One region of the Paenibacillus sp. FSL W8-0439 genome, then DNA from elsewhere that is predicted to be linked to it. Evidence: riboswitches for the same ligand, from Rfam matches in the RefSeq annotation. Region 1 holds a riboswitch; each other region holds the start of a gene.
What was found. A riboswitch is a leader RNA that binds a small molecule or an ion and turns the genes downstream of it on or off. The one in region 1 is predicted to bind thiamine pyrophosphate.

Region 1 (6,392 bases):
ATGTAACCATGTTTCATAGTGTGAAACGAATATGGATACAAGAGGAGCGGTTCACGATGGAAGACCGTAAATTAACCGTCCGCGCTGTAGAGCGTGCACTTGATATACTGCTGTGTTTTACCGCAGAATCTGATCTTGGTCTAACGGAGATTGCCTCCCAAATTGGTCTACATAAAAGCACTGTTCATCGTCTTTTGACTACGCTGGAGGATCGGGGATTTGTCGTTCGGAATGCCGCAACGGAAAAATATAGGCTTGGTTTTCGCATATGGGAGCTGTCCACGCATCTGTCCCAAAGCGATGAGCCGGCGGTGTTGTTACAGCCTGCAATGGAAGGACTGCGTGATCGCTTAGGGGAAACGGTCAGCTTGTACCTGCGGGATGGAAGCATGCGTATTCGCATACAAGCCGTGCAGAGCAATCAGGCGATCCGTAGGGTTGCGCCTGTGGGTGCGCGTATGCCGCTGGCTGTGGGAGCCTCCAGCAAGGTGCTGGCGGCCTTTATGCCACCGCAGGAGCTGGAGGTATTGCTAAGCAGTGAAGAATGGCCACCTTCGGTAGACCCGGATGTTTATAAAGCCCAGCTGCAGGACATCCGTGAGAAGGGCTATGCGACCAGCTATGAAGAACGTGAGCCAGGAGCTGCGGCTGTGGCCGCGCCTATTGTGAACCGAAAGGGACAGGTCACGGCGGCTTTATCTGTATCCGGCCCGGTCAGTCGACTTGCGCCCGAGACGCTGCATGAGTTTGCACCGATTTTGATCGAAGCAGCCAAGGAAATGGGGCTTATGCTTCCGTGACAGTAATCAATACAAAAGGAAAGCATACAAGGGTTGCCAAAGCTATAAATTTAAAGTAGTCTGATAGAGATGGCGGGATGTCTGTTATAGCCGCCAATTCATGTGAATAGAAAGTATCACAGTTACTAGGGGAGCCTGTAATGCGGGCTGAGATGGAATCAGGCAAGATTCCGGACCCTTTGCACCTGATCTGGATCATACCAGCGTAGGGAAGTAATCGGCCATTGAAATGTATACGCAGCTGCTGTCTACGGCCGCGCATTGGAATATGATTATTCCACGTGCGATCGGTTTGGATAGCTGTTTCGTTTGATTAGCCGGTTCCCTAGGGAACCGGCTTTTTTGCATAGATCAGCGCCACCCTGGGAATGGTTCCGGATCGGTGTGTCATTTCAACGATACGGGAGGAATGGATCATGAAACCGACAGAAACAAAAGGAACGAAAGAAACAGGAATGAAATCAGCAGATGCAGGATTGGCGGGAATAATAGAAGTAGAGGGAGAGAAAGCCAAAGCGGAGCAAGCCAGTGGGCTAAAGCCCTTTCCGGGGAGCCGTAAGGTGTATATTCAAGGTTCTCGGCCGGATATTGCTGTGCCTGAGCGTGAAATCGCGCTACAACCCACACATACGCCGCAGGGCACCGAGCATCATGAGCCACTGCGTGTGTATGATACCAGCGGTCCGATGACGGACGAAGCCTACCAGGTCGACATCCGTCAGGGATTGCCACCATTACGGCGAGCTTGGGCACTGGAACGGGGAGATGTGGAGGCTTATGAGGGCCGCGCCGTCAAGCCGGAGGATAACGGGATGAAGCCTGGTTCCAAACGGGAGACAGTGGAATTTCCCGGCGTGACCAACCGTCCGCTACGGGCTTCGCAAGGGCGTACTGTGACGCAAATGTACTATGCGCGGCAAGGGATCATTACGCCTGAAATGGAATTCGCGGCGATCCGCGAAGGTGTAGAGCCCGAGTTTGTACGACAGGAGCTGGCGGCTGGACGAGCTATTTTACCTTCAAATATCAATCACCCGGAAAGCGAACCCATGGTCATTGGACGCCATTTTCACGTAAAGATCAATGCGAACATTGGGAATTCCGCAGTTTCGTCCTCCATTGAGGAAGAAGTGGAGAAGATGACCTGGGCTGTACGCTGGGGATCAGACACGGTCATGGACCTGTCCACAGGTCGTAATATCCATACGACGCGCGAATGGATCATCAGGAATTCGCCTGTACCGATTGGAACGGTGCCGCTATATCAGGCACTAGAAAAGGTGAACGGCGAAGCTGAGAAGCTGACGTGGGAACTGTATCGAGACACGCTGATTGAGCAGGCGGAGCAGGGAGTGGACTATTTTACAATCCATGCAGGTGTATTGCTGCGATATATACCGATGACGGCGAATAGAATGACAGGAATTGTGTCCCGGGGCGGGTCGATTATGGCAGCCTGGTGCCTCGCGCACCATCAGGAGAATTTTTTGTATACGCATTTTGAAGAAATCTGTGAAATTATGAAAGCCTACGATGTGGCTTTTTCCCTCGGGGATGGTCTGCGTCCAGGGAGTATCTATGATGCGAATGATGAAGCACAATTTGCGGAGCTGGAAACGTTGGGCGAGCTCACGCAAATCGCATGGAAGCATGATGTCCAAGTCATGATTGAAGGGCCAGGACATGTCCCTATGCACAAAATCAAGGAGAATGTGGATTTACAAATGGAGATTTGTAAGGAAGCTCCCTTTTATACTTTAGGGCCGCTGACGACGGATATCGCACCAGGATATGATCATATTACCTCAGCTATCGGGGCGGCGATGATCGGTTGGTTCGGGACGTCCATGCTGTGCTACGTTACACCGAAGGAGCACTTGGGTCTGCCGAACAAGGATGATGTCCGCGAAGGAGTTATTACCTACAAAATTGCCGCACATGCTGCCGATCTGGCGAAGGGTCATCCGCGGGCACAGCAGCGGGATGATGCTTTGTCCAAGGCGCGTTTTGAATTCCGCTGGCGCGATCAGTTCAATCTCTCGCTTGACCCTGAGCGGGCATTGTCCTACCATGATGAAACGCTACCAGCAGAGGGGGCCAAGGAAGCCCACTTTTGCTCGATGTGCGGTCCCAAGTTTTGCAGTATGCGTATCACGCAGGACATTCGTGCCTATGCGGCCGATAAGGGACTGAATACTGAGGAAGCCGTTGCCGCCGGGATGCGAGAGAAGGCAGAGCAGTATCGGGAAGCTGGGCAGTAAAAATCGGTAGCGATACAAAAGTCAATCAACTGGGAAGCCTCAACGAAAATTACAGTTAAGCTCGTCAGAGGTTTATTTCCATAAACGTATGAGCAAGGTTTAGAAACGCGTGAGTAAAAAAAGGCCGTGGTTCTCTACAGTCGATGTAGAAAACTACGGCTTTTCAACTTATGTAAAACGGGATCATGCTACCGGATTAACGGAGCTTTATTTTTTACCCATTTTTTCATTCAAAATGTCCTGAAAGCTGAGCTTCTTCTCCGAGCTGTCTTCTTTCTTCTGCATACTCACCGCGTTGGCACGTTGGTATTGGTGGTGAAAAGGCATCAGGGTGTGGACAGTTAAGTTCATTGTATTCATGTGGTCATTCCTCCAATTCCATTTTGTCAAATTCAGATTGAGTTGCTTAGGACGTCTGTATAGGACTATGTATATGTACTTGATGTCGTAATGCCGTGTAGGTTGCTTGGTAATGTTTCAATCATTATACCCGCATTTATCCAAAGTAAAACGCTTTTGACATAAAACAGGAAGATGGTCGTATGTGTCCAAAATGTGTATTAGGAGGATGGTCATTTTAGGGGAAAATGTGCCTAGGGCCTAAACAAGGGCTAGAGGCCCGTTTTCTCAGTTTAGTAGTCGGGATTGTGTTTTTTTGTCGAATAACCTTGTATTAGCGGAATTTTGCGGAATTATAAGGTTGGACTAAGGCAGTCTGGTGGCGAATTAAAGTGTCAAAGATGTATTGACTTTATGTTGGGTAGTAGATACCATGAACTGGTTGTCAGCGTATTTTGGCAAGAAGAGTCAGCCAATCCATCTGGCAATTCATCCGTTGAAATGTTAGAGAGAGGATTAGAGCATATATGAAAAAAAGTATTGCAGATATCGTATTTATTATTCTGGGTGCGTTTTTTTTCGCGCTCGCTGTTAATCTGTATGTGATCCCGAATGAATTTGGTGAGGGGGGCGTTACAGGGGTCACGATCATCTTGTACTACCTGTTTCAGTGGTCTCCCTCGATCGTCAATCTGGTCATTAATGGCTTGCTGCTGATTGTCGGATATAAATTTTTGGACAAGAGAACGACTCTGTATACTATAATTGCGGTCGCTTTTAACTCGCTGTTTTTACATTTAACAGTCAACTGGCGGATTGATTCGCATGAGCCGACGATTAATGCCGTATTTGCCGGAGTTTTGGTAGGGGTTGGCATTGGCTTAATTGTACGGGTCGGTGGTACAACGGCAGGAACAGTCATTTTAGCCCGGATTGCTAACAAGTATCTGGATTGGAATATCAGCTATGCCTTGTTGTTTTTTGATCTGATTGTCGCCTTCTCTTCCTACTTTATTATTGGCCCGGAAAAATTAATGCTAACTATCGTTATTTTGTACGTCGGTACGAAAGTTATGGATTTCATGATTGAAGGATTGAATCCGAAAAAAGCGGTCATGATCATTTCGGAGCATCAAGACAAAATTGCTGAGATGGTCATTACGCAGATGGACCGTGGAGTTACCGTCCTGTCAGGCCACGGATATTACACCAAAAATCCGAAAGAGGTCCTATATATCGTCATTAGCAAACAAGAGGTGTCGGCGCTTAAAAAGATTGTAAAAGCTATCGATACAGCAGCATTTATCACCATTCATGACGTACGGGACGTATTCGGAGAGGGCTTTTTGGATATTTCGAAGTAATTAAAGCGTGTGAAGGTAAGGTTATAAGAGAACGTGGCTAGAAGTCGGTCCTGAGAGGATCGACTTTTTTTGTCCTGTTTGTTGCCTTACATAGGGCCTCATACAGATAAAAAACACCCCTGAATCGCAGATGAATCTGCAATCAGGGGTGTTGTATATATAATGCTATATCATTACGCTTGAATCATTTGACGCAGTACGGTTTGCAAAATACCACCGTTGTGGTAGTAGTCGATGTCAACGGTGCTGTCCAGACGAGCAGTGACCGGGAATTCGAACTTGGTGCCATCCTCGCGTTTGGCTACAACCGTAAGTTCTTGACCTGGTTTCACGTCATTGTCAATGCCGAGGATGTCGAAGGTTTCGCGACCGTTCAGGCCCAAGCTGGACCAGCCGTAGCCTTCCTGGAATTGCAGTGGCAGTACACCCATACCGACCAGGTTACTGCGGTGAATCCGCTCGAAGCTTTCTGCAATGACGGCTTTAACACCTAACAACAGCGTACCTTTGGCTGCCCAGTCACGAGAGCTGCCTGTGCCGTATTCCTTGCCGGCGATGACGATCAGGTTCTGATCGGCTGCCTGATATTTCATGGATGCATCATAGATGGACATTTCCTCATCTGTAGGCAAGTACTTGGTCACACCGCCTTCGGTGCCTGGAGCTACATTGTTACGGATACGGATGTTGGCGAATGTACCGCGCATCATGACTTCATGATTACCGCGACGGGAGCCGTAGGAGTTGAAGTCCTTGCGTTCCACGCCATGCTCCTTCAAGTACAGTCCTGCCGGGCTGGAAGGGGCGATGTTGCCTGCTGGTGAAATGTGGTCCGTCGTGACCGAATCATTCAGCAAGGCAAGTACACGGGCATTACGGATTTCCTTGATATCCTGCACACCATCCTGAAGCCCTTCAAAGAATGGCGGATTTTGAATATAAGTTGAGTTTTCATCCCATTCATACAGTTCGCCTTCAGGAACCGGAATGGAATTCCATTTTTCGTTGGCCGTAAATACATTTTCGTATTTGCGACGGAACATATCCGGGCTCAGAGACAGGCTGATCGCTTCCTTGATTTCTTCGGAAGTAGGCCAGATATCTTTCAGGTAGACAGGCTGATTGTCCTGATCGTAACCGAGTGGTTCGTTCACCAAATCAATATTTACCGTGCCGGCGAGAGCATAAGCGACTACCAGTGGCGGTGAGCCGAGATAGTTGGCTTTGACTTGCGCATGCACCCGTCCTTCAAAGTTCCGGTTACCGGAAATAACTGCGCCAACGGTCAAATCATTGTCTGTAATGGCCTGACTCACTTCGTCAGGAAGGGGTCCGGAGTTACCGATACAGGTCGCGCAGCCATAGCCTGCCACATGGAAGCCGAGGGCTTCGAGCGGTTCGATCAGCCCGGCTTTTTGCAGGTATTCCGTTACGACAAGCGAGCCTGGTGTCAAGCTTGTTTTAACATAGCCTGGCTTTTTGAGCCCGCGCTGTACTGCCTTTTTGGCGAGCAAGCCCGCGCCTAGCATTACGCTTGGGTTGGAGGTGTTCGTGCAGCTTGTAATCGCTGCAATCACGACTGAGCCAGTACCCAGCTCGCTGGTGGAGCCGTCCGGATGGGTCAGTGG
Region 2 (6,392 bases), 3.7 Mb from region 1:
TAAGGGGTTGAGCATTGTCTGGGGCTAGCCAGGCCAGCAGTTCGGCGCCAAAAGAGTAGTTAGGATTGTTTCCTCCTTGCCACTGCGGCATTAACAGGCGTATTGTTTTAGTCATATTTTCTCTCCTTTACTTCAAATTACGGTTAGTATAAACTGAACGCAAATAAAAACGTAGTACGCACTAATTTGATAGGTACTACCCGAAAGGATAGTGTGAATATGAGTATGGCTGAATTTAAAGGTAAAGTTAAAAACATTCAAGATACACCTTTTGGTTATACAGTGTCAGTTATTGGTGGTAAATGGAAAATGGTTATTATTTACCTTCTGGCCGAAAACCAAGTGGTTCGCTTTAATGATCTGAAAAGACAAATCGGAGCTATTACTTATAAAACATTGAGTTCACAGCTAAAAGAATTGGAAGCGGATGGTCTGGTGAATCGGAAAGAGTACCCCCAAGTTCCACCTAAAGTTGAGTACAGTCTTACAGAAAAAGCGGAAACACTATTGCCTGTTTTGGAAGGGTTATGTGAATGGGGAACCAAAAATCAATATAATTAAGTTTCGTTTTTTAATTGCTTTCGAATGCTATACGAATATTAGAAAAGACGATTGACATATATTTATAGTTAATCAGGTATTCTACAAGCTCAAGTGTACTGGGGATAGGAAGCTTAAAAATCAGTATCTTTTGGGGGGGATATTTTTGACTATGGCGATTATTTTATTTGTAGCGAATATTCTACTTATTCTTGTTTCAATCGTTGGTATTGTTCTGTTCATGGGGATATTGTACAGGGGGTACATTTTGCTAGGATTACTTATTGCTGAGAAAAAGAACACAAGAATTCAAGCTGTAAAAGATTAATTTTATGACAACACAGAGCCTCATTTCTACTTTATTAGTGGAAATGAGGCTCTTGCGTAAACAATAAAAGTGACATAATGGGGTGAAGGAAGGGACATAGCATTTTATAGCTTTTGGGACATCCCCGGATGTTTGATGCTTAGCACTACCTTTTTCTTTAGTTCCTCTGCAGCAGCTCGAATCTGTTTTGCCTGCGTCACAGCCGAAATCACCGCTACACCATCGGCACCCGCACCTACCACTTCCTCCACACGGTCTATCGTAATGCCACCGATCCCGACGATGGGCAGATCAATTCCCGCTTTGCGCATCTCATGCAAAATGGCTGGACCCTGCACCGCATGAGCATCATCCTTTGAGATGGTGGGATAGATGGGGCCGACGCCGAGGTAGTCCGCACCTTGCAGAATGGCTCGACGAGCTTCCTCAATCGTATGGGCGGAGACGCCAAGGATTCGGTTTCCGATCCGCGTACGCACAGAATCAGCCGATTCATCGTCCTGACCGATGTGAACACCGTCGGCGTTGAGCTCAAGGGCCAGCTCCACATCGTCATTGACGATAAAGGGGATACCAGCGTGGTGGCACAGATCTTGTAGCTGACGCGCAAGTTCAAACATAGGAACCCCTGTTAACGCGCTACGGCCCTTTTCCCGGAACTGGATCATGGTTGTGCCGCCAGCAAGAGCCTCCTGCACGACCCGACTTGGTTCCGCAAGGCAGTTCACGCTTCCAACAACCAGATACATCTGTAAATGCCGGCGCATGATCTCAGGTAATATTCGACCGCTCATTGGAGTATCTCCTGACGACGGCGGTAGGCCCAATGATTGGTTGGACCGTGTCCCTGGCCCAGATACAACGTATCTTCAATCGCCGCCTGAATGAAGGCTCTTCCATTCAAAATAGCTTCCGGTACAGACACGCCTTTCCCTAATTCAGCGGTAATCGCTGCTGAGAACGTACATCCTGTTCCGTGTGTGTGGACAGTTCGCACCCGCTTGCCGCCCAGCTCTGTGAAGGCTGTTCCGTCAAAGAGCAGGTCAATGACCTGACCGCTGTTTTCGCTCTCCTCATCGTGGCCGCCCTTGATCACAACGAATTTGGGACCCCGGCTGCTAATATGTCTCGCAGCTTCACGGCGCCCTTCCATCGTACGAATGCTTATCCCGGTTAAGGCCTCCGCTTCCGGGATATTTGGTGTGACGACCAGGGCCAAGGGGAGCAGGTCGTCGTTCAATGCCTGCACCGCTTCTGGTTGCAGCAGCTTTGCGCCCCCTTTGGCAATCATTACAGGATCGACGACAACCTTTTCCCAGCCGAACTTTCGGATCTGCTCGGCTACCAGGCGGATGATGCCTGCATCAAATAGCATGCCAGTCTTTAGGGCGTCGACTCCAAGATCTGATCCTACAGCTTCGATCTGTTGCGCTGTTGCTTCCTGTGGCAGCGGATATACACCGTGAACTCCCAAAGTATTTTGTACCGTTATGGCCGTAATAGCTGACATACCGTATACGCCAAGCTCCTGAAAGGTTTTGAGATCGGCTTGAATTCCAGCCCCGCCGCCACTGTCTGAACCGGCAATCGTCAGCGCTCTCGGTACATGCACGTCTCTCATCGCGCACCACCTGTTGTAGTTGTTCCAGCTTCACGGATCGTGACATGCCCCTCTAGCGAACCAGTATGTAGTTTGGCAAGCTCGTCGAGAAAGGCAATCTGGAAGCTGCCCGGCCCCAGCTTTGCGGTATGCGCTGCGGCTCGAGAAGCTGCTGCACCGTAAAATGCCAAACCTGCTGTGCCTGCGAGCAGCAGGTTGGGTTCAACTGCTGCAAACGCACCCAACACAGAGGTCAGCAGGCAGCCTGTTCCGGTTACCTTCGTAAGCAGCGCGTCTCCGCCACTAATCAATCGTACTTCAACCCCATCGGTGATGACGTCCTCTTTTCCAGTGATGACAACCATGGTATGGAGCGTTTGCGCAGCCCGAACTGCCAGATCGACATTACTGCTGTCAGCACTGTCGCCTGCATCTACCCCTTTAATTTCTCGGGCTTCTCCGATCAGATGAGCGACTTCGGCTGCATTGCCTCGTACTAGTGAGATGTTAACCTCGTTTAGAATTCGTAGTGCTGACTCGGTTCTAAAGCTAGTCGCTCCTGCACCGACCGGATCTAACAGAACTGGAACACCGTGAGCATTCGCCGATTGTCCAGCAAGGATCATGGCATCCACCAGCTCACGGTTTAGCGTACCGATATTTAACACGACGGCGCCCGCTATTTTGGCCATATCTGCTACTTCCTCGGGTGCATAAGCCATCACCGGGGAAGCCCCTAGTGCATATAGGCCGTTGGCTGTAAAGTTGGTGACCACCACATTGGTTATATTATGAACGAGGGGGTTGCTGTTTTGTACCTTTGTCAGGAGCGTCGAATAACTTTGTTCCCATATATTCATCATGTTTATCCTCTCTCATCTATACTGATTATTCCTAGACCGTAGCGCGCATCTGGACGGGCCATTGTTCCTGCTTATAAGCCATATCCCAGAACATATATTCCAGCTGGCAGCTTAGCATAAAATGCTCAATCATCCGCTCTCGCTCGGCAGCCGTGGCGACTTTCGCCCAAGCATCCACACGCTCTCGATATTTGAAGGTTACATCTTCAATTTGGTTGCCATAGAAGCAAATCCACTCATAGAACGGATGAGACTCGTCTGGTCTTACCTCATCCATTAGCCTGCGTCCAATTTCAAGATATGTCCATGGACATGGTAGCAGCACGGCCATGATTTCCCCAAGACTACCCTCATGTGCGACGGTCAGCATATGGCGGATATAATGATGAGCGGACGGAGCGAGTGGATATCCCTGCATCTCTTCATAGGTGACACCTGCGATAGCACAAAAATTTTGATGCGGATGAACCTCGCTGTTGAGAATAAAAGAGATCTGTTCGTTAAATACAGCCATATCCTCCCGGCTCGTGCTTTTGGAGATTGCGATGCCGTAAATCCGCATGTAGGCGTTCAAATATTCAAAGTCTTGTTTTACATAGTGAATCAGCTGTTCCCTTGTTAAATTTCCTTCAGCAATACCTCTCACAAAGGGATGCTCATAAATGGCTTGAAAAATGCCATCCGCCTGCTGACGGAGCTCTTGCGAAAAACTCATTTCCCCACCTCCAACAAAAATGGAGAATAAGAAGTCCCGTAAGATACAATTCTCGGAACAATGCCAAAAAGCCGCCCCGAAAACTGGAGCGGCTTCAACATAGGTTCAATGCGCAAAAACGCCTGAAACCCTATATAGAAGGCTCCACTTTCCTACGCTAGTACGAACTAGATCAGGTTCAAAGGGTCCAAGATTCATTCTTGTCTCAGCCATAATGGCTCCCCTAGTGGACTTTCCTATTCTTTTGACTAATACTGTACATTCGTTCCTATGTTATGTCAAACTGCTTATGCCTAGTGAAGGATTAGTGAGGGTGTTGGATTACACTTTCCACGGCTTTGACCCTCACATATTCCGGTTTCCACATTGCATCCCGAATGGCTTGCTCAATATTTGGAAGGTGTGCCTGAGCTACCTGATCCTGAATTGCGGCCTTTGCTACCGCAACCGCAACCGCAAACGAAACATCACGTAATTTTCGAATATGGGGCAGCAGTGCGCCGCCAAGTTCATTCGAATCTACGGCGTTGGCAACGGCATCAGCTGCTGCGGTAAACATGGAAGGAGTGATTCGTTTGGCCTTGACCACAATTGCGCCTAGACCCAGTCCCGGGAAAACAAAGGCATTGTTCGCCTGACCAATTTCAAATTTCGTACCGTTATAGGTGACGGGCTCAAAGGGACTTCCCGTAGCAATCAATGCTTTGCCATCAGTCCATCGTATCAAATCCTCGGGTACCGCTTCAGCCAGATTGGTAGGATTGGACATGGGCATAATGATCGGGCGTTCCACATGCTTTGCCATTTCCTTGATAATCTCTTCAGAAAAGGCACCCGCTACACCGGAAGTCCCAATTAAGATTGTAGGTTTTACCTGACGGATGACCTCCAGCAACGGTATTTTGCCGTCTTCCGATCGGGCCCATGAGCTGATTTCTTCCTTTTTACGCACATATGGTTTCTGATAATCGAGTACATCTTCCATATCGTCCGTTAATAGCCCGCGATAATCAAAGGCCCAAAACGACCTGAAAGAATCTTCTGCAGGAAGCCCGTCCTCGATCATAGCGCTCCGTATTTGGTCGGCGTTACCGATTCCTGCTGCCCCTGGACCAAAGACAAGTATTTTTTGTTCACGTAGCGGAATTTTGGTGACACCTACCGCCGAAACAATCGCAGCTAATGTGACTGCTCCTGTGCCCTGGATGTCATCATTGAAGGTGAGAATGTTTTGACCGTATTTCCCTATAATGTGGCGTGCGTTCACGCTGCCCACATCCTCCCAATGCAAAAGCGCTTTCGGGAATTGTGTTAACGTTTTGCTGATAAAGGTATCAATAAATTGATGATAGGCTTCTCCGCGAACTCGTTTATGACGGTTTCCGATGTATAGCGGATCATTCAGCAGCTTTTCATTATTCGTGCCCACATCCAGTACAATGGGCAGCACCCGCCCGGGATGAATACCTGCCGCAGCTGTATATACAGCAAGTTTGCCAATAGCAATGTTAATTCCCCCGACCCCCCAGTCACCAATTCCCAAAATACTTTCTGAATCCGTGACCACGATCAGGTCAACATCCTCACTACGCAAGCCGGAATTATAGAACGCCTGTCCGATACCGTTCGGATGATCTATCGATAAATATACGCCCCCGGGACGGTTGTACTCATGGCTGTATTCTTGAATGGCGGTTCCTACAGTCGGTGTGTAGACTACGGGCAGCATTTCACTCAAATGGTCGGTTAGCAGCCGATAGTAAAGCACGACATTCCGGTTATGAAGGTCGTTAAGTGAAGCATTTTTACGCAGCATGGTGGGTTGTGCCAGGAATTGCTGATATGCCCGAACGCTCTGTTTTTCCAATGAAAGGACAGTGGGAGGAAGAATTCCTTCCAAGCCCAGTTCTTTGCGTTCTTCTTCTGTAAATGCCACCCCTTTGTTCAAAAGAGGGTTTGCTAGCACGTCCTTTCCTCGTAAGGGAGTAGATAATGACCCATCACGATTGACATGAAATGCTTCCATAAAAATACCTTCTTTCCCTATATTTTAATAATTATTCATGATGAAAAATGACATGTTGTCCATAGTATGGACGTACGAATTGGTTTTATTCGTCTATCAATCTATGACAAAATGACCATATGTGTATCTTTTTATTAATCCCATAGAACCAATTTTGTTTTCGGATTCACCTTGTAATTCGTATAGTAGTAGTCCTGATGAATCAGGTCTAAATGCTCTGTTTTTATCAAATATGAAAAATAGTTTTTCTTCTCTTGAATGCTTATATATCAAGGGATGTGAGCTGTTTTGTTAAGAAAATATGAAGTATTTGGACATTA
Region 3 (6,392 bases), 2.3 Mb from region 1:
CGTTATCTATGCACCGCCTGAGCATCCATTTGGAACAGTTCATGAATCAAAAGAAATTGCCATGTCTGCTGAAAGATAAATAAATCCAATTATATTTTATTTCTTCCCGGTCCGGAACCCAGGCCGGGATAATTACATTTTCTCCATTTTATTATTCCTTCGATACTCATGAGGACTGTCTACATAGAGTTCTGTTTTTTAATTGTTATTAGAACTTATCAATTATTAAGGTATTCATTATTTGGAATTGTAAGCTTCTGCATACTAACTTCAACGCTGTTCCAACATTTTAGAACTAAGCTTGAAGCTTAAATTGCCAAAAGAAGCAAAGAAACTCCTTATGTACCTACCGAAGAGGAGCTTAAGCGCTAATTCGATATGATTTAGCAAGCGAAAAACCTTCAAGACATATTGATTGTCAATACGTTGCTATTTACCGACTTTTGGGAAGCAAGTTGACCAATATCAAGTTGGCCAATATCAATTTCTACTACTTTCAAATCCGGTTTAATAAGGGTAAGGAGGGCAAGAAAAATAAGCCATGTCCTTAGCGTATATTTTCATTAAAATGTTGGTGGAACCCTTGACTAACATTAGCTGGCTTTCTTTTTTTAGGCCTATCCATCTGAAAACCTTAAAATTCGCTGTTTTCAATGTTCCGATAAGGGTGCCGAATGTGCTACAATAAAGCTTTGAAAGAAACGAAAGATTGATGAAATAAGAACACTCGGCAGTGCCGATGACAATAAGGAGCCAAAAACAGCTTATGAGTTTATTGACTGTAGAAAATGTATCCCACAACTTTGGGGACCGTGCATTATTTAAAAATGTTTCCTTTCGATTACTTGCGGGGGAACGTGTGGGATTGGTAGGAGCTAATGGTGTTGGTAAATCGACACTCATGAACATTCTGACTGGAAAATTGCTTAAAGATGAAGGCAAAGTGGAATGGACTCCACGTGTACGTTATGGCTATCTGGATCAGCACACCAAGCTGACGCCGGGCAAAACAGTACGTGATGTATTAAAAGACGCTTTTCTTCCTTTGTTGGAACTAGAAAAGGAAATGATGCAAATTACAGACAAAATGGGAGAGGCTTCTCCCGAAGAGTTGGAAGTTTTGCTGGAACAGATGGGAGAAATTCAAGAGCAATTGGATATGGGGGATTTTTACCTCATTGATGTGAAGGTTGAAGAAATGGCGAATGGATTAGGTCTCTCTGCCATCGGACTGGATCGGGATGTAGCAGCACTTAGTGGTGGGCAACGGACAAAGGTGCTTCTTGCTAAGTTGCTGTTGGAAAAGCCAAATGTATTGCTGCTGGATGAGCCTACCAACTATTTGGATGTGGAGCATATTGAATGGCTTACGCGATATTTGAAGGATTATCCCTATGCTTTTATCCTCATCTCACATGATACTGAATTTATGAACCAAGTCGTTAATGTAATCTACCATCTTGAATTTGCTAAGATGACCCGCTATTCAGCTAACTATGAAAAGTTTCTTGAAATGGCGGATCTGAACAAAGCACAGCATATTGATGCATATGAGAAGCAGCAGGAATATATTAAGAAACAGGAAGATTTTATTCAGCGCAATAAAGCGCGCGCATCTACATCAGGCCGTGCAAAAAGCCGTGAAAAGCAGCTTGATCGGATCGAACGTATTGATAAGCCTGAAGAAGCTGTAAAGCCAACCTTTCAGTTCAAAGAAGCCCGTGCGAGCGGGAAAACGGTTTTTGAGGGTATTGATTTTGAAATTGGCTACACTCATGCCCTTTTGCCTAAAATGTCCATGACGATCGAACGTGGCGAAAAGATCGCAATTGTTGGCTGCAATGGTGTTGGTAAGTCTACGTTGCTCAAAACCATTCTTGGAAAAATACCTCCAATCAGCGGAAAAACCTATCAAGGGGATTTCTTGCAGCCTGCTTATTTTGAACAGGAAGTAAAGGCGGAGAAAATTACACCGATTGACGATGTATGGAATGAATTTCCGCATTTGAATCAGCATGAAGTACGAGCGCATTTGGCGCGCTGTGGTTTGAAGAATGAGCATATCACCCGGCCTTTGTCTGCGCTTAGTGGTGGAGAACAGGCTAAAGTTCGCCTTTGTAAACTGTTAATGCGTGAGAGCAACTGGGTACTGTTTGATGAGCCTACCAACCACTTGGATGTCAAAGCAAAGGATGAACTCAAACGCGCTTTGAAGGAATACAAAGGGACCGTATTGCTTGTATCCCACGAACCGGACTTTTACGAGGATTGGGTAACCAAAACGTGGAATGTAGAAGAGTGGTCTAGTAAAGTTAACTAAAATCCAGTTCTGACAGATTTCACACAAGGTGGGGTTTGCAGAATTAGGAAAATATGCTAAGCTATCTTTAGCTGATACAATAAAATAGTCACACTAGGGGAGCCGCCCATGCGGCTGAGACGAAAAAAATGGATTTCGGACCCTTTGTACCTGATCTGGGTTATGCCAGCGTAGGGAAGTGAGTACTGTACAAACAAGGTAGTAGCTCTTTACTTTTGTTTGCGCAGGGAACGATATACGTTTACGGATATAATAGTCCGTTCGATTTTGAACGTTTGTCAAGCCACTTCCTTTGGGAAGTGGCTTTTTGCGTTTCGTTCATCCTCATTTGTTCGAGCTTCCGTAGACGGATTACATATGATCTCCTTTCATTATTGCTGGTACATGTGACTGGCTCCGTATGATATTACCCAATAGGGAGCTGCAACAATATAGTTCAGCTTATACGATTATTTTATATTTTTTAGTCCAAGTGAGGTGAAAATGAGATCGAATTACACGTAATTACGATGGAAAGCATCTCCTGTGTGGATGTACCCCAAGTGGCTGCCGCTATTTGTCCTTATATTCATTATGTACACGCACGTTCGAAACAGAAGGGTGCCTCTGCTTTGCTTTCTTTGACTCGTAGCATGATCGAGCAGGAAGTTCCTTTGCAGCAAATTGTAGTAAATGACCGTATGGACGTAGCTTTACTTATCTTGGCAAGAGCTGTCCAGCTACCAGCTAATGGGTTATCTGTGATGGATGCGAAAAGTCTGCTTCCAGTGGGTACACGCTGTGGAGTGTCTGTACATTCCTTGGAGGAGGTGCAGACCGCTGAGCAGGGGGGAGCAGACTATGTACTATTTGGTCATGTATATGAGACCTATTGTAAGGCCGGTCTTGTACCGCGGGGTGTAGCACAGCTTGAACGCATTTGCAGATTGTCGGCCATTCCGGTGATAGCGCTGGGAGGCATACAACCTCATCATGTTCCAGAGCTCTATCATGCCGGAGCAAGCGGAATTGCGGTGATGTCTGGTATATGGGAAGCAGAGTCACCCGTTGCAGCAGCGATGGAATATAGGCGAATGGTAGATCTTGTAGTTCACGACCTGTAGCAAGAAAACGAGACGAAGGGAAAGCAGAATGCTCACCGGAGAGGAGACACGGAACATATGTCAAAGACACATACAGAGAAAAAAGCAATAGGACACGCAGAATGCTTGGTCATAGGCGGGGGTGTGATCGGCAGTGCCATTGCTTATCATGTGGCTAAGGAGGGACGAAGTACAATTATGCTGGAACGATGTATCCCCGGTGAGGGAGCATCAGGAGCAGCGGCGGGAATGCTGGCAGCGGAAAGTGAAGAGTTCTCAGACCTTGAGCTGGCACGATTTGCTCGCGCAAGTCGAGATGCATTCCCTGACCTTGTCTGTGATTTGGAGCGTTTATCGGGTATTTCAGTTGATTTTCGTACAGAAGGTTTTGTGACCCCTTTTCGTTCAGAAGCAGAGGGCCAAAGGCGCTGGAATGCTGCGAATATCCGAGAGGATGATAGCCCTATTTGGTGGGATGCCAGGGAATTGGCTCGACGGATTCCGGGCTTGGCAGATCAAGTAATTGGGGCTATATACCGATCAAAGGAGACACAAGTGGCCCCTGTTCAGCTTTGCCGTGCTTATGCAGGGGCAGCTGCGGTGCTGGGAGCAACAATATGGTCTGGAACTCATGCTGAGGAACTGATCATACAGGACGGCCGAGTTTGCGGTGTGCGAACGGATAGTGGATTTTTTTCCTGCGATCAGGTCGTGATTGCCGCAGGCTTGGACAGCTTGAAATTGCTAGAACAAATTGGATTTGATTATCCTCTTTATCCAGTCAAGGGTGAAGTGGTAGCAGTCTCCTTGAAGGACCATCCGTTGGATTATACCATTTATGCCGATGATGTTTACCTCGTGCCTAAACAGAATAACGAGCTTTGGATTGGGGCTACGAGTCTTCCACATCAATATGACAAAGAGGTGACCGTAGGAGGCTTAAAAGGACTGTTAGTACGTGCATCTGCCTGGTTGCCGCGTGTACAAGAAGCTTCTTTTATACGTGCTTGGGCGGGCTTACGTCCACAGGCAGCTGCGGAGCGTCCTTTCATTGGCCCTGTTCCTGGAGTAGAGGGCGTCTATGCTGCAGTCGGGCATTATCGTAACGGTGTCTTGCTTAGTGATGCGACTGGGCGAGCCATGGCAGCTATGCTTAAAGGGGCAGGTGCAGCTGGACTTGGAATAAGCAAATTTTCTTCTGAACTCCTCAAGGAGGAAAGCTTATGAAGCTAACCATTAACGGACAGAGCATGACCATTTCTAATCGAATCACTCATGTGGATCAATTGCTGCATGAACTTGATTTAAAGGTGAAAACCGTAGTGGTAGAGCTGAATCGGCATATATTGACCCGTGAAGATCATCATGAGACGGTACTTAAGGATGGAGATTGCCTAGAAATCGTACATTTTGTAGGAGGCGGTTGATCATGTTAACCATTGGAAAAGCATCTTTTACTTCAAGGCTGTTGCTGGGAACAGGGAAATTTTCGGATCTGGATATCCAATCCCAGGCTGTAGAGGCTGCTGAGACGGAAATATTAACGTTCGCTGTGCGCAGACTGAATTTGGAGGAACGGGATAAGCAACATTTTCTTGAAACGCTAGATTTGAGCCGGTATACACTTCTTCCCAACACAGCAGGAGCAACAACAGCAGAAGAGGCAATCCGTATTGCCAAGTTGGCAAAAGCCTCTGGTTTGTGCGATATGATTAAGGTAGAAGTCATTGGGGATAGCAAAACGCTGTTGCCTGACCCTTTTGAAACATTGAAGGCTAGTGAAAAACTGCTAGAGGAAGGCTTTGTCGTACTGCCTTACATATCGGATGATGTGATACTAGCAAAGAGGCTGCAAGAGCTTGGAGTACATGCCATTATGCCTGGTGCCTCACCGATTGGTACAGGACATGGTTTGCTCAATCCGTTTTCATTAGAGTTAATTATTGAGCAAGCAGAAGTTCCGGTTATCGTCGATGCAGGTATTCGCTCACCTGGTGACGCAGCAATGGCGATGCAGTTGGGAGCAGATGGTGTTCTGCTAAATACAGCTGTGGCGGGAGCGAAGAACCCTGTGAAAATGGCTGAGGCCATGAAGCTGGCTGTGCGTGCAGGCAGATATGGTTTTGAGGCAGGGATGATACCTGTAAAACGATATGCTTCAGCGAGCAGCCCAACAGAAGGCATGGTTCAAGGATGAGGATATCTGAAAAATCCGGTGCTGGAACACCACAAATTGATCGTTATTCCAGACAGGAAAGGTTTGCACCCTTTGGGCCTGCAGGCCAACGCCGGCTTGCTTCTTCTCACGTACTAATCATAGGTGTTGGAGCGCTGGGTACAGGCATTGCAGAAACGCTAGTTCGTGGAGGCGTAGGTACGGTAAGTCTCGTAGACCGGGATTATGTGGAATGGAGCAATTTGCAGCGCCAGCAGCTTTTTCAGGAAAGTGATGCAGCGCAAAGGTGTCCCAAAGCAATAGCGGCCCAGCGAAGATTAAAGGATATTAATTCGCAAACAGTCATTCATGCACATGTTTTGGATGTTGGGGTAGAAGAGCTGGAAGAGTTGATCCAGGGGGTGGATCTCATGATGGATGCAACCGATAACTTCGATACTCGGCTTCTTATGAACGACATGGCTCTCAAGCATCATATTCCTTGGATTTATGGAGGATGTGTGGGTAGCTACGGTGTAACTTACACTTTTTTACCGGGTCAAACACCTTGTCTACACTGTCTGATGGGAACTGTACCGTTTGGAGGAGAAACATGTGATACAGCCGGCATTATTCCGCAGGCAGTACAAATGGTCACCGCTAATCAGACTACAGAAGCTTTCAAACTTCTTGGTGGATATCCCGAGGACTTGAGAGGAAAATTGCTTTCGTTTGATTTGTGGAAAAATGAATATGTAGCAATAGCAGTGGATCGTCTCAAAAAGTCGAATTGTCCTTCTTGCGGTAGCCAACCGACGTATCCCTATTTATCGAC

Region 2: it holds a riboswitch for thiamine pyrophosphate, as region 1 does, so the genes downstream of both, tenA (thiaminase II) here and thiC (phosphomethylpyrimidine synthase ThiC) in region 1, are expected to answer to the same signal.
Region 3: it holds a riboswitch for thiamine pyrophosphate, as region 1 does, so the genes downstream of both, MKX36_RS13480 (thiamine phosphate synthase) here and thiC (phosphomethylpyrimidine synthase ThiC) in region 1, are expected to answer to the same signal.

What each region holds. Positions count from the first base shown of each region.
Region 1 covers NZ_JBBPAK010000001.1:832,962-839,353, forward strand. Annotated here, with positions in the region: gene MKX36_RS03750 (IclR family transcriptional regulator) at 57-800, shown strand; TPP riboswitch at 918-1,029, shown strand; gene thiC (phosphomethylpyrimidine synthase ThiC) at 1,217-3,061, shown strand; gene MKX36_RS03760 (hypothetical protein) at 3,269-3,421, opposite strand; gene MKX36_RS03765 (YitT family protein) at 3,928-4,764, shown strand; gene acnA (aconitate hydratase AcnA) at 4,938-6,392, opposite strand, start outside.
Region 2 covers NZ_JBBPAK010000001.1:4,483,345-4,489,736, reverse strand. Annotated here, with positions in the region: gene MKX36_RS19230 (arginase family protein) at 1-115, opposite strand, end outside; gene MKX36_RS19225 (winged helix-turn-helix transcriptional regulator) at 220-561, shown strand; gene thiE (thiamine phosphate synthase) at 973-1,662, opposite strand; gene thiD (bifunctional hydroxymethylpyrimidine kinase/phosphomethylpyrimidine kinase) at 1,659-2,489, opposite strand; gene thiM (hydroxyethylthiazole kinase) at 2,486-3,331, opposite strand; gene tenA (thiaminase II) at 3,363-4,046, opposite strand; TPP riboswitch at 4,179-4,281, opposite strand; gene MKX36_RS19200 (NAD-dependent malic enzyme) at 4,351-6,072, opposite strand.
Region 3 covers NZ_JBBPAK010000001.1:3,169,734-3,176,125, reverse strand. Annotated here, with positions in the region: gene MKX36_RS13490 (cupin domain-containing protein) at 1-79, shown strand, start outside; gene MKX36_RS13485 (ABC-F family ATP-binding cassette domain-containing protein) at 767-2,320, shown strand; TPP riboswitch at 2,406-2,514, shown strand; gene MKX36_RS13480 (thiamine phosphate synthase) at 2,830-3,423, shown strand; gene thiO (glycine oxidase ThiO) at 3,481-4,629, shown strand; gene thiS (sulfur carrier protein ThiS) at 4,626-4,829, shown strand; gene MKX36_RS13465 (thiazole synthase) at 4,832-5,599, shown strand; gene MKX36_RS13460 (ThiF family adenylyltransferase) at 5,596-6,392, shown strand, end outside.